Regions from separate parts of the Guptibacillus sedimenti genome, predicted to be linked through region 1. Evidence: riboswitches for the same ligand, from Rfam matches in the RefSeq annotation. Region 1 holds a riboswitch; each other region holds the start of a gene.
What was found. Region 1 has a riboswitch for S-adenosylmethionine ahead of PQ578_RS06985 (YezD family protein). Riboswitches for the same ligand answer to the same signal wherever they lie in the genome.

Region 1 (4,209 bases):
ATGTGTTGGGATAAGTTGGTATCTTATATTCTTTTCCTATTTGTATCCCTGTAGGATGAATTTTGTTTAATGTTTCAAAATCGTGAACAATCGTTTCAATTGCTACAGGCACCGATCCATTTGCCTTTTCCACTAAAGAAAGAACGGTATCACCAGCGCTAATTTTGTAAACCACATAGGGAGCATCGTCTTTGGGTGGAGCGAGTACTTCTGCTGCTTCAGACTCCACTCTGGGTGAGGGGAGTGTCCCAGTTGTTAAATCATAGTAAGTGGTGTGAAGAATTAGGAGTAAAAGGATTCCCATTAGCAACTTTTTCATCGCTCTCACCTTCCTATCGTGTTTATTTCTTTTATATAAAGGTATGCTTGTCCTTCCATGATATGACAGGTTTCTTAATGAATTATCTTTTCTTTCGAGCAACTGTCGAGTAGAATACAAGGAGATGAGAAGTCTTAACATCTACTCATCGAGCAAGCCTTACGTTAAAAAAGGAGATCAAAACATGTTTAAAAAAGTAATGCCATTTTTTCTGTCAATGTTGTTGATCATGTTCATTGTGCCAATTGTAACGTTCGCTGATGCTAGCGTTGGTGATGTCATTGTGACACTTGGTGAAGATTTATCAGAAGAGCAAAAGCAAACGCTATTAGAAGAAATGAAAGCACCAGACGATGTCATGACCGTGACAGTATCAAATGAAGAAGAGCATAAATACCTTGGCAACTATATTAGTAAAGCCTTAATTGGAACGCGTGCCTTGTCTTCCTCCTCGATTACAATTGGTGAGAAAGATGCTGGGTTAAGTGTGGAAACAAAAAATATCAACTGGGTTACAGATGAGATGTATGCCAATGCTTTAATAACAGCGGGAGTAAAAGACGCTGATATCTACGTAACAGCACCAACGGAAGTATCCGGTACGGCAGCTTTAACTGGTTTGATTAAAGCGTATGAGTTAAGTTCAGATGAAGTCATTCCTGAGGAACAGAAACAGGTTGCAAATGAGGAATTAGTAACGACTGCTCAATTAAGTGATAGTATTGGTGCTGATAAAGCAACAGAGTTAATGACGAAAATTAAAGATGAAATTGCTACAAATCCCCCTGAGACAGAAGAAGACATGAGAACGATGATTAAACAAACGGCTAGCGATTCAGGAATTGAACTAACTCAAGAAGAACTAGATGGACTTGTGGCACTGTTTAATCGAATGAAGAATCTCGATATCGACTGGGATCAAATGAAGAGTCAGCTCGAGAATGCGAGAGAAAATCTTGATGAATTTTTAAACAAAGATGAAACACAATCTTTTATTAAGAAAATAATTGATTTCTTTATTGCGCTTATTGATGGAATAAAAGGGGTATTTCAATCGTAAAGTGACAATGGACTGAAACTTTCTTCTCTCGTTATACGTATTAAGAGTGGAAAGAAAAGGAGGGAGCGAGGATGGAAATCCTATCTTTGCCTGCAGTTGGTTTTCTTGTTGTCTTACTTAGCGTGCTTTTCTTATTCGGAGAGTTGCTTGTTCGAGTAAAAGGGATTTTTGGATTGATTGGAATCCTAATCCTTACATTCTATTTCAGTTACCATTTAACATCATTATCATCTATGGTTTGGATGGGTCTTGTGTTTGCAGTTGGTCTAGGATTAGTTATTCTAGACGGAAAATTATTGAATGACGGAACGTTTGGCCTGATTGGATTAGCAATGATGGTAACGGCAGTTGCTATACCTTCCCCAACTTTTCTATATGGACTGCTTGTTTCAAGTGGATTTTTAATTGGAACTGCGGCGTCCTTTCTGTTTTTAAGAGTATTTCCTGCCAGGTCCATGTGGACGAAGATGACGCTAAAAGATCGTCTTAGTAGTGAAATGGGGTACAACTCAATGAATGTGGAGTATAAAAAATTAGTTGGAGAAACAGCTATCGCCCTTACTCCGTTTCGCCCGAGTGGTACAATTGAAATGAACGATAAAAAGTATAGCGCGATTTCAGCAGGAAGCTGGATCGATAAGGATACGGTAGTTGTAGTAACCTCGGTTGATGGAACGCGCATTGTAGTGGAAGAAAAGAAGGTAGAAAGTAAACGTCATCCGATATAAAACTGAGCCTCGAGTCATAGATTCGGGGTTTTTTTCATATTCTTTACTAATCCGTTTATCCCGATCTCTAAACTAGGGTTGACAGATTGTTAGATAATAGTTAAGATTTAGAAAATAACTTATCAAGAGAGACCGAGGGACTGGCCCGATGACGTCCAGCAACCTGCCTTCGAGGCAAGGTGCTACTTCCAGCAAAATGGAGTCCATTTTGGAAGATAAGGTGAATTAAGGTAACCTAATCTGTCTTTCCAATTTGGGAAGGCTTTTTTAGTTGTTTAGCCTCTCCTATAGATTATGATGAGCAAGGGAGGTTGCAAGATGGGAAGCAAGGAGCAGAACTTTTCAGACGTTGCAGCGCGTATTGAACGAATGCTAAGCACGTTGAAGTATGGATCGATTACACTTGTCATTCAAGATGGAAAGGTGATTCAACTTGAAAGAAAAGAAAAAGAACGACTTTAATTTTAGCGCTGACTAGAGACACTAGAGGCGGTTCTAACCACGGTGGTTAGGACTGCCTCTTTTTTTAGGATAATTTGATTGCCATAGGAGGTTTTGTAATGGAATGGTTATATGAGAACTGGTCAGGCGAGGAGCCGGAATTCAATCAGGATTCAGATACAAAAGGAGCATTGGAAGTTCTTAATTGGGCCTATCAAACTTATAAAGAAGACATCGTATATGCATGTAGTTTCGGTGTGGAAGGTATTGTTCTCATTGATTTGATTTCTCATGTAAATGAGGAAGCTGAAATTGTTTTTTTAGACACCGGACTTCACTTTAAAGAAACGTATCAATTGATTGAGAAAGTAAAAGCAAGATATCCAAAGCTTAAGATAAAGATGAAGCAACCAGAAGAGTCTGTAGAAGAGCAAGCATTAAGTAAAGGGGAGGCACTTTGGGAGAAGGATCCAGGGCAATGCTGTAATTTACGAAAAATTGTTCCTTTACATGAAGAATTAGATGGCGTAAGTGCCTGGATATCGGGCTTAAGAAGAGAACAGTCGCCTCTAAGACAAAAAACGAATTATTTAAATCGAGATAAAAAATTTCAGTCCATAAAAGTTTGTCCACTCATTCATTGGACGTGGAAAGAAATTTGGCGCTACGTCTACGAGAAGGATCTACCATATAATCCCCTTCATGATCAAGGCTATCCCAGTATCGGCTGTGCCGTATGCACAGAAAGAGTTTTGAGTGGAAGCGATTCTAGAGCGGGGAGATGGGCAAGTCAGGAGAAAACAGAGTGCGGGTTGCATCTTGATTCCGCATCAAGCCGATGACGATTGTAGTGATTACAGTTGCGCTGTTCTTTGCCATGAATATTGGAGCAAGTGGCGCAGCTGCATCAATGGGGGTGGCCTATGGAGCTGGTGCCATAAAAAAAAGACGCACAGCACTAGCTTTATGTGCTTTCGGAATAGTAGCCGGGGCCATTTTTGGTGGAGGGAACGTCATTAAGACGATGGGCAGTGGAATTATTCCCACCTCAGTGCTTAGTTTAAAAGTGATTCTAATTATATTCATTTCAGCGACAACGGCACTTTTTCTAGCAAATATTATGGGGATCCCTTTATCAACGAGTGAAGTTACTGTTGGATCAGTTGTAGGGGTAGGCATTGCATACCGTGCATTGTTTTTTTCAAATGTTATGGTCATTATGCTTTTGTGGATTATTATTCCAGTAATTGCTTTTGTGACAGCCTTAATAGTAGGGAAAGGGTTGAAGGCTCTCAAAAAGCGTTTTCACCTTACAACAAAATGGCAAAAAACGCTTACTATCGTTTTAATTGCAGCTGGGTTTCTTGAAGCATTCTCTGCAGGAATGAATAATGTGGCCAATGCAGTAGGCCCTTTAGTCGGAGCGGGAGTTCTTTCCCTTTCTCACGGTGCCTGGTTAGGGGGAGCATTTGTTGCTTTAGGTGCGCTTGTCTTTGGAAGCCGCGTACTTGAAACGAATGGATACCGCATTACACGTTTTTCGCTAGGTGAAGGGTGTGCGATATCGGGAACGAGCGCTGGGCTAGTAATCGGTGCTTCAATGTTTGGGATTCCAGTCCCACTTACACAAATTACAACTTCTTCAATCATTGGAATTGGTA
Region 2 (4,209 bases), 940 kb from region 1:
TAGCTTTGAAGCTCCGAGATGGTCACCAGATGGAGAGAAGCTCTCTTTCGTCGGGCACTTCTTTCTTCATGAGGGAGCTACATTAAATAAGGTGTGGACCGTTGATGTAGAGAAAAAGGAGTTTACTTGTTTAACAGATACGGTTGATTTGGAGTGCTCGGATGTGTTGATTTCAGATATGCACTGGGGAGGCGCTTCGCCAGGGGCAGTGTGGAATGAGGATGGAACGGAAGTCTATTTTCTTGCTAGTGAACAGGGAAGCACTGGCGTGTACTGCGCTAACGTCGATTGCACAGTTCGACAAATAACGGGTGGTGACAGGCACTTCTACGCTTTTCACTACATACCGAAGACAAATGAAGCGGCGGTTGCAGTTAGTGATCCTCTAAACATTGGTGATATCTATACGCTTTCGTTTCATGGTGACCGAGTCAATGAGGAGCGTATTTCTCAATCAAATGAGGAGGTTCTTCAACATATGGAGCTTTCGTCTCCAGAGAGCTTTACATACAACGGTAAAGACGGGTTAGAGATTCAGGGATGGATCATGCGACCGGCTGGCTTTAAAGATGGGCAAAGATACCCTCTCATTCTTGAAATTCATGGCGGTCCACATATGATGTATGGAAATTCGTTTATGCATGAATTTCAGTTTCTCGCTTCAAAGGGGTATGCTGTTTTATACACAAATCCACGCGGAAGCCAAGGGTACGGTCAAGAGTTTGTAAATGGCTGCCGAGGGGACTATGGTGGTGGCGATTATGAGGATGTGATGGCGGGTGTTAATGCTTCATTGAAGAGTTATTCCTTTATTGATGAAGATCGACTCTACGTAACAGGAGGAAGCTACGGTGGATTTATGACAAACTGGATCGTTGGAAAAACGGATCGCTTTAAAGCAGCCGTCACACAGCGCTCGATTTCAAACTGGCAGAGCTTCTATGGGGTAAGTGACATCGGCTATTTCTTTACTAAGTGGGAAGTTGGAAGTGATCTTGATGAGAACCCTGATAAACTGTGGCACCATTCGCCTTTGAAGTATGTTGATCAAATTCAGACGCCACTTCTTATTCTGCATAGCGAACATGATTACCGCTGTCCTATTGAGCAGGGAGAGCAGTTGTATATTGCCTTAAAACATCGTGGCAAAGATACGATGTTTGTGAGATTCCCAGATTCAGATCATAATTTATCTCGCAGTGGGCATCCAGAGCTAAGAGTGGCGAGGCTGAAGCATCTCGTAAACTGGTTTGATCAACGCGGAGGGCGGGATTCGACAAATACCGGGGAGTGACAGGCACTCGCGTTTTCGCAGCACGCGTTTTTTCTCGATCTGCCCTTGACGCCTTTCGAGAAAGATACTATACTATTGAAAATAGTTAAATAATATTGAAAACTCTTATCAAGAGTGGCAGAGGGACTGGCCCTATGACGCCCAGCAACCATCTCAGTTCGTGAGAAAGGTGCTAATTCCAGCAAACGAGCAATCGTTTGAAAGATGAGAGGGAGTTCAAGCACGGCTGATTTGTTATCCGAAATCACTCAACTCTCTCTGTCCTTTACAGAGGGAGTTTTTTTATTGGGTGGGATTTTAACAGATAAAAGAACTTTTGTGCTTTTAAGTTTTAGTGCTAGAACGCTTTACATTACTACATATTTCTGGAGGAGATTCAAAGATGAAGAAATCATTCTATTTACTAGGAACACTACTATTAGTCTTTTTGGCAGCTTGTTCAGGAAACGAGGCATCTGGAGGTTCTGGAGAAGATGAGCCACTTAAGGTTGGCGTAACAGCTGGACCGCATGAAGATGTGATGAACAAAGTGAAGGAAGTGGCAGCGGAAGATGGATTTGAGATCGAAGTGATGGCATTCAATGATTATGTAATGCCCAACACGGCGCTTGATGAAGGGGAACTTGATGCGAACGTGTTTCAACATGAACCATATTTAAATGACTTCGTGAAAGAACGTGGCTTGGAGCTTTCAAAAGTAGCGACAACGATTAATTTTCCAATGGGTATTTATTCTGATCAATATAAAAGTCTTGATGAACTACAGGAAGGCGACAAAGTAGGATTGCCAAACCACTCAACAGGTGAGCCCAGGGCGTTAATGTTGTTTGAAGAAGCTGGCATTATTGAGTTAAAAGATGGCGTTGGTGTAAAAGCGACGATTAAAGATATTGAGAAAAACCCTTACAATCTCGAGTTTGTTCCATTAGAAGCTTCACAGATTCCGAGACAGCTAGGTGAGCTTGCGATCGCGGCAATTAACACAAACTTCGCGATGGAAAGTGGGCGTGTCCCGAAAGAAGATTCTCTTGAAATGGAGCCAGAAGATTCCCCTTGGGTGAACGTCATCGCGACAAAAACAGAAAATAAAGATGATGAGCGTATTCAGAAGCTAGTGGACTATTATCAGTCAGATGAAGTGAAACAGTTTATCCAGGATGAATTTAACGGATCTGTAGTGGCATCCTGGTAATTTGGAAGAGGAGTGGGCGAGATGATTCGATTAGAGAACATAACGAAAACGTATCAAAGTGGCGAGACGGTAACAAAAGCTGTAGATGATGTTTCTCTGCAGGTTGAAAAAGGGAGCATCTATGGTGTCATTGGCTACAGTGGCGCTGGCAAAAGTACGCTTGTCCGCATGGTGAACCTTTTGGAGAGACCGACAAATGGAAAAGTGTTTATCAATGATGTCGAGCTCACTTCCTTATCAACTAATAAGCTTCAAAAAACAAGACAGCGAATTGGCATGATCTTTCAATCCTTTAATTTGTTGAAAACGGGAACTGTACACCAGAACATTGCGATTCCACTTAAGCTAACGGGCGTACCCAAAAAAGAAATTGAAAATCGGGTGGATAAATACTTAGAGATCGTTGGGTTATCGGATAAGCGCGATGCTTATCCTTCTCAGCTCTCTGGAGGACAGAAGCAGCGAGTTGCGATTGCGCGTGCGCTTGCTCATGAACCTGAGGTGCTTTTATGTGACGAGGCGACAAGTGCGCTTGACCCTGATACGACCGAGTCCATTTTGGCGCTATTGGAACAAATTAATCGTGATTTTGGCATTACGATTTTACTCATTACTCACGAAATGCATGTTGTTCAGAAGATATGTCATGAAGTCGCTGTAATGGAGAATGGAAAAGTGATTGAACAAGGCAGAGTTGTTGATATCTTTAGTCAACCCGAGACATCCACGGCAAAACGGTTTGTACAGTCGCTCTTCCAAGATGAGCTTCCAGAGTCGCTCGTTACGCGTTTGAAAGAAAGTGGTCAGATCGTGAACCTTTCCTTTATAGGCGAGCGTTCCGGAAGTCCGGCTCTTGCGCATGTTAGTAAAAAGTTCGACGTGTATCCGTCGATATTAGCGGGGAATATTACGCAGCTAAAGGATCAGCCGTTTGGGAGACTTGTCGTTCATTTGGAAGGTAATACAGATGAAACGGATAGAGCTGTCGCCTTTTTAGAAGAAAACGGCGTTGTCGTCGAAGGATATGTTCAGGAGGTGGAGGCACATGTCAGCTAAGATTTCGGAATTCCTCGATCTTTGGGGAGCAGATATTTGGAGTGCCATTATAGAAACGTTTCAGATGGTTGGCATTTCCCTCCTGATCTCGGTATTAATAGGGCTTCCGCTAGGTGTGTTACTCGTTTTAACACGACCTGAAAAAGCACTTGAAAACAAGGTTCTTTTCCGCTTGCTAAATGCAGTTATTAATGTGATCAGGTCGATTCCATTCATTATTCTACTCTTTTTCATTTTACCTTTTACGAAAATGATTGCAGGCACAACAATCGGCGTGAAAGGCGTGATTGTGCCGCTCGTTGTTTTTACAGCTCCGTACATTGCGAGGCTGATGGAATCCGCTTTACTTGAAGTAGATCGCGGAGTTGTTGAAGCGTATGAAGCGATGGGGGTCAAAACGAGACACATTATTTGGCACGTTCTAGTCAGAGAATCGCGATCCTCGATTGTGCTTGGGTTAACGATTGCTACGATCGGACTCATTGGGGCAACGGCTATGGCTGGACTTGTTGGCGCAGGTGGGCTTGGAGACCTTGCTTACCGCTATGGGCATTTGCGGTATGAAGTTGATGTGATGTACGTGACGGTCTTTCTGCTTATTGTCCTTGTTCAGGGACTACAGTCGTTTGGGAATATTCTTTCAGCTCGTTTGAAAAAAGATTAAGTT
Region 3 (4,209 bases), 610 kb from region 1:
AAAGGTTCTCCGTCAAATGACGGAGAACCTTTTTTTCTTATTCGTCTACCGGTACGACAGCACCATCATATTCTTCTTCAATAAAGCTCTGAATTTCATCAGAATGTAAAACCTCAACTAATGCTTGAATCGCTTCGTTATCTTCATCACCTTTATTGACAGTAATTACGTTCACGTAAGGTGAGTCGGAATCTTCAAGAGCAATGGCATCTTCTTGAGGATTTAGACCCGCATCGATCGCATAGTTTGTGTTGATCATAACCGCATCACCTTCACCTTGCTGGTAGATCTGTGGAAGAAGTGAAGCTTCTACGTCTGTTTTAAAATCAATGTTTTTAGGGTTTTCTGCAATATCTTCTACTGTTGCATCAGAAGCCTTCACGCCTTCTTTTAGTGTGATAAGTCCTTGGGCTTCGAGTAAAGAAAGCATACGTCCATGGTCAGAAACAGAGTTACTCATAATGATCTGAGCACCATCGGGAAGCTCCTCTAAGCTCTTATAATCTTGTGAATAAACACCGATTGGCTCAATGTGAATGCCTCCAGCGTTAACAAAATCATAAGTATCGTTTTCTTCCATTTGCAACTCCATATAAGGAATGGTTTGGAAGTAGTTTGCATCTAATTCACCATTTGCTAGCGTCTTATTCGGTAGAATGTAATCCTGGAACGTTTTAACTTCTAGCTCTACGCCTTTTTCTTCAAGCATCGGCTTTGCTTCTTCAAGAATTTCAGCATGTGGAATGTTTGAAGCACCTACTACGATTTTCTTTGAATCTTCGCCTTCTCCAGATCCTTCACTGTTTCCACTATTGTTGCCACACGCTGCAAGTACTGCAAGAGTAAGGACTGCAAATAGGGATAAAAATTTCTTCATGATATTCTCTCCTTTTTTTATCGTTTATCTATAACTCGCGTTGCTAAATCTCCAGCAATCTGAAGAATCGCAACAATAACCAAAATTAATACGGTCGCAACAAGCGTCACGTCAGGATTGTTTCTTTGGAAGCCTTCAAGATAAGCGAGGTTCCCAAGTCCCCCTGCACCAACCACACCAGCCATTGCGGTGTAGCTTACAAGCGCAATCGCCGTTACGGTAATACCCGAAATGAGGGCTGGCATTGCTTCAGGAAGGAGAACTTTAAATATAATCTCCCCATTCGATGCCCCCATTGACTGAGATGCTTCAATCACACCTTTATCCACTTCCCGAAGAGCAATTTCAACCATTCGCGCATAAAATGGTGCCGCACCTGCAATAAGAGCTGGAAGAGCTGCATTCGCGCCAAGCATCGTTCCAATAATGTAAACAGAAAGCGGAATGAGTAGAATGATTAAAATGATAAACGGGATCGAGCGAAATAAGTTTACGATTCCAGCAATAATGCTATTAACAAACTTGTTCTCCCATATGTTTCCCCTTCCGGTTAGAAACAATAGTAGTCCAAGAAGAATACCGAGAATAAACGTTGCTAGCACGGAAATTGCCGTCATGTAAGCTGTTTGAATAGTCGCTTCCCACATCGATTCCCAGTTCACATTAGGAAATAGTGATTCAACCATTCGTAATCACCTCCGCTTCTACACCTTGCTCACGAACATACTTCAGTGCACTTTCGACGACAGTCGGTTCACCTTTAAGAAAGACAGATAGCTTACCATAAGGGCCATCTTGCGTATGAGAGATTTTTCCTTGAATAATGTTTACTTCAATATCAAACTGACGAATTAACTCTGTTACAAGCGGTGACCCCGTTTTACCTTTGAGGAACGTAAACTGGACGAGTTCACCCTCCTGGCTTGCTGCTAAATGTGCAATCGATTCCTTCATTTCTTCAGGCTCACTTAACTGATTCACGAAATCTTTTGTTATTTCTTCTTGCGGATGATGAAAGACTTCAAGTACTGAACCGTTCTCAACTACTCTACCGTTCTCCATCACTGCCACTCGGTGACAAATTTTACGAATAACGTGCATTTCATGGGTAATCAAGACAATAGTTAAACCAAGTTTCTGGTTAATTTCTGTCAGAAGTTCGAGAATGCTATCCGTTGTTTTAGGATCTAGAGCAGATGTTGCTTCATCACAAAGCAATACCTTAGGGTTATTCGCAAGCGCTCGCGCAATACCAACACGCTGCTTTTGTCCCCCACTTAGCTGTGATGGATAAGCGGCTTCTCGTCCTTCAAGTCCAACAAGCTTAATTAATTCATCGACACGCTTCATTCGTTTCTCTTTGGAAACACCTGATATTTCGAGTGGAAACGCGATGTTATCACGCACTGTTCTTGACCAAAGAATATTAAAGTGCTGGAAGATCATTCCGATTTCCTGTCTTGCCGCACGTAGATCTTTTCCTTTAAGAGAGGATAAATTATTTCCTGCCACCGTGACCGTACCGTCCGTCGGTCTCTCAAGCAGGTTGAGCATCCGAATTAGCGTACTTTTTCCGGCGCCACTGTATCCGATAACTCCGAAGATTTCCCCTTTTTTCACTGAAAGGTTAACATTCTTAACGGCCTCTACCTTTCCAGACTTCGAAAAGAAGGTTTTATTAATGCCTTTAAGCTCAATCACATGTCTCACATCCTTTATGCATTTGCATGTTGTACCAGCTTCCTGAAAAAGGACTTTAGTCCCATGCTTTTATTCTTTACCTTGAAGCACTTAAAAAAAATGATTTTAAAAATGCCCTTCTACTTTGAGTAGAAAGGCATGTTATCAATCAATGTCTTCCTCTCATTTCTCAAAGCAATCGCTTTGCAGGAATTGGCACCTTTTCAAACGAGTCGTTTGACGGTTGCCGGGCTTCATAGGGCCAGTCCCTCCACCTCTCTGAATAAGAGATTATAAAATTAAAATTACTTTACTGTGGTTAAGTGCTAAATTGAATTCTAGCATGGTACTTTATGAGTGTCAATTACTGAGCAAAAAGTCACAATAATCAAACATATTAACTGTTATTAACCAAGAGAAAACCATCAGCTGATTCGCCTGATGGTTTTTGTTCGCTCAGAAAGTTGTTTGTAAAGAGCTAATTTCTCAAGATCAGCATTTCCTCCACTCACAACAGCCCCAATTTTGCTACCTTCCAACCGGCTTGATTTACACAAGACAGCCGCGACAGATGCCGCACCAGCGCCTTCAACAAGTGTCTTATGTCTTTCAAGCATAAAGACGATTGCAGCAGCAATTTCTTCTTCAGAAACAGTCATCATATCGTCAACGAGTTCTTCGATAATTGGATACGTTCGTTTTCCTGCTTCCTTCACAGAGATGCCATCGGCAATCGATTTTACTGATTGAAGAACGAGAGGACCAGTACCTTTAAATCGATTCCATGTCGCAGATGCTTCCGAAGCCTGGATTCCAATGATTTTGACGTGAGGAAAGAACGACTTTATTGCCAGCGCCATTCCTGCTAATAATCCTCCACCTCCAACGGGAACAAGAATCGTATCTAAGTCAGGACATTGTTGCATCATTTCAAGTGCAACGGTTCCTTGTCCTGCCATAACAACAGGGTCGTCAAACGCATGAACAAATGTTGCCCCTTTTTCAACACGCTCTCGATCCGCTCCACTAAACGCTTCGTTATAGGATTCGCCTTCAAGTACAACCTCTGCGCCATAAGATCGGGTCGCTTCAATTTTACTTGTTGGGGTATGAATCGGCATATAAATCTTTGCTTTGATGCCTCGCTCCTTCGCAGATAGCGCTACTCCCTGAGCATGGTTACCTGCTGAAGCGGCAACGATTCCTCGAGCGGCTTCGATTTCCGTTAGTGAGGCAACCTTATTGTAAGCACCGCGTAGTTTAAATGACCCCGTTCGTTGGAGGTTCTCCATCTTTAAGAAGACATCTTTATTTGTAAACCCATTCAGCGTTGTAGATTGCTGAAGCGGTGTACGGTGAACCGCCTCCAGCAAATTCTCCATTGCTTCTACGACATGAACGTTATATTTCTCCTGGTAATTCCCAACGTCATTCACTCTCCTACAAGTTGTTTTTCTTCATACAATTTAATCTTTTCTTCAAGGGACAACGTACGAGATACTTCATCCCAACCATTTAACAGCATTTCTTTCCAATAAGGATCAATTTTGAAAGAAGCATGAATGCTTTCTCCATCACGAACTTCTTGTTTTCGCAGGTCAACTTGAAGCTCGTATCCGTCTTTTGCCTTTTGAAAAAGCTCAGCGATAACT

Region 2: linked by a shared signal. The riboswitch ahead of PQ578_RS02360 (MetQ/NlpA family ABC transporter substrate-binding protein) and the one ahead of PQ578_RS06985 (YezD family protein) in region 1 are both predicted to bind S-adenosylmethionine.
Region 3: linked by a shared signal. The riboswitch ahead of PQ578_RS03945 (methionine ABC transporter ATP-binding protein) and the one ahead of PQ578_RS06985 (YezD family protein) in region 1 are both predicted to bind S-adenosylmethionine.

What each region holds. Positions count from the first base shown of each region.
Region 1 is NZ_JAQQWV010000001.1:1,424,493-1,428,701, forward strand. Features, by position in the region: gene PQ578_RS06970 (hypothetical protein) at 1-319, opposite strand, end outside; gene PQ578_RS06975 (DUF1002 domain-containing protein) at 504-1,379, shown strand; gene PQ578_RS06980 (NfeD family protein) at 1,451-2,107, shown strand; SAM riboswitch class I at 2,224-2,329, shown strand; gene PQ578_RS06985 (YezD family protein) at 2,426-2,569, shown strand; gene PQ578_RS06990 (phosphoadenylyl-sulfate reductase) at 2,668-3,390, shown strand; gene cysP (sulfate permease) at 3,387-4,209, shown strand, end outside.
Region 2 is NZ_JAQQWV010000001.1:481,470-485,678, forward strand. Features, by position in the region: gene PQ578_RS02355 (S9 family peptidase) at 1-1,294, shown strand, start outside; SAM riboswitch class I at 1,397-1,505, shown strand; gene PQ578_RS02360 (MetQ/NlpA family ABC transporter substrate-binding protein) at 1,677-2,486, shown strand; gene PQ578_RS02365 (methionine ABC transporter ATP-binding protein) at 2,508-3,542, shown strand; gene PQ578_RS02370 (methionine ABC transporter permease) at 3,532-4,206, shown strand.
Region 3 is NZ_JAQQWV010000001.1:809,597-813,805, reverse strand. Features, by position in the region: gene PQ578_RS03955 (MetQ/NlpA family ABC transporter substrate-binding protein) at 38-877, opposite strand; gene PQ578_RS03950 (methionine ABC transporter permease) at 895-1,563, opposite strand; gene PQ578_RS03945 (methionine ABC transporter ATP-binding protein) at 1,556-2,578, opposite strand; SAM riboswitch class I at 2,738-2,847, opposite strand; gene ilvA (threonine ammonia-lyase) at 2,983-3,993, opposite strand; gene leuD (3-isopropylmalate dehydratase small subunit) at 3,990-4,209, opposite strand, start outside.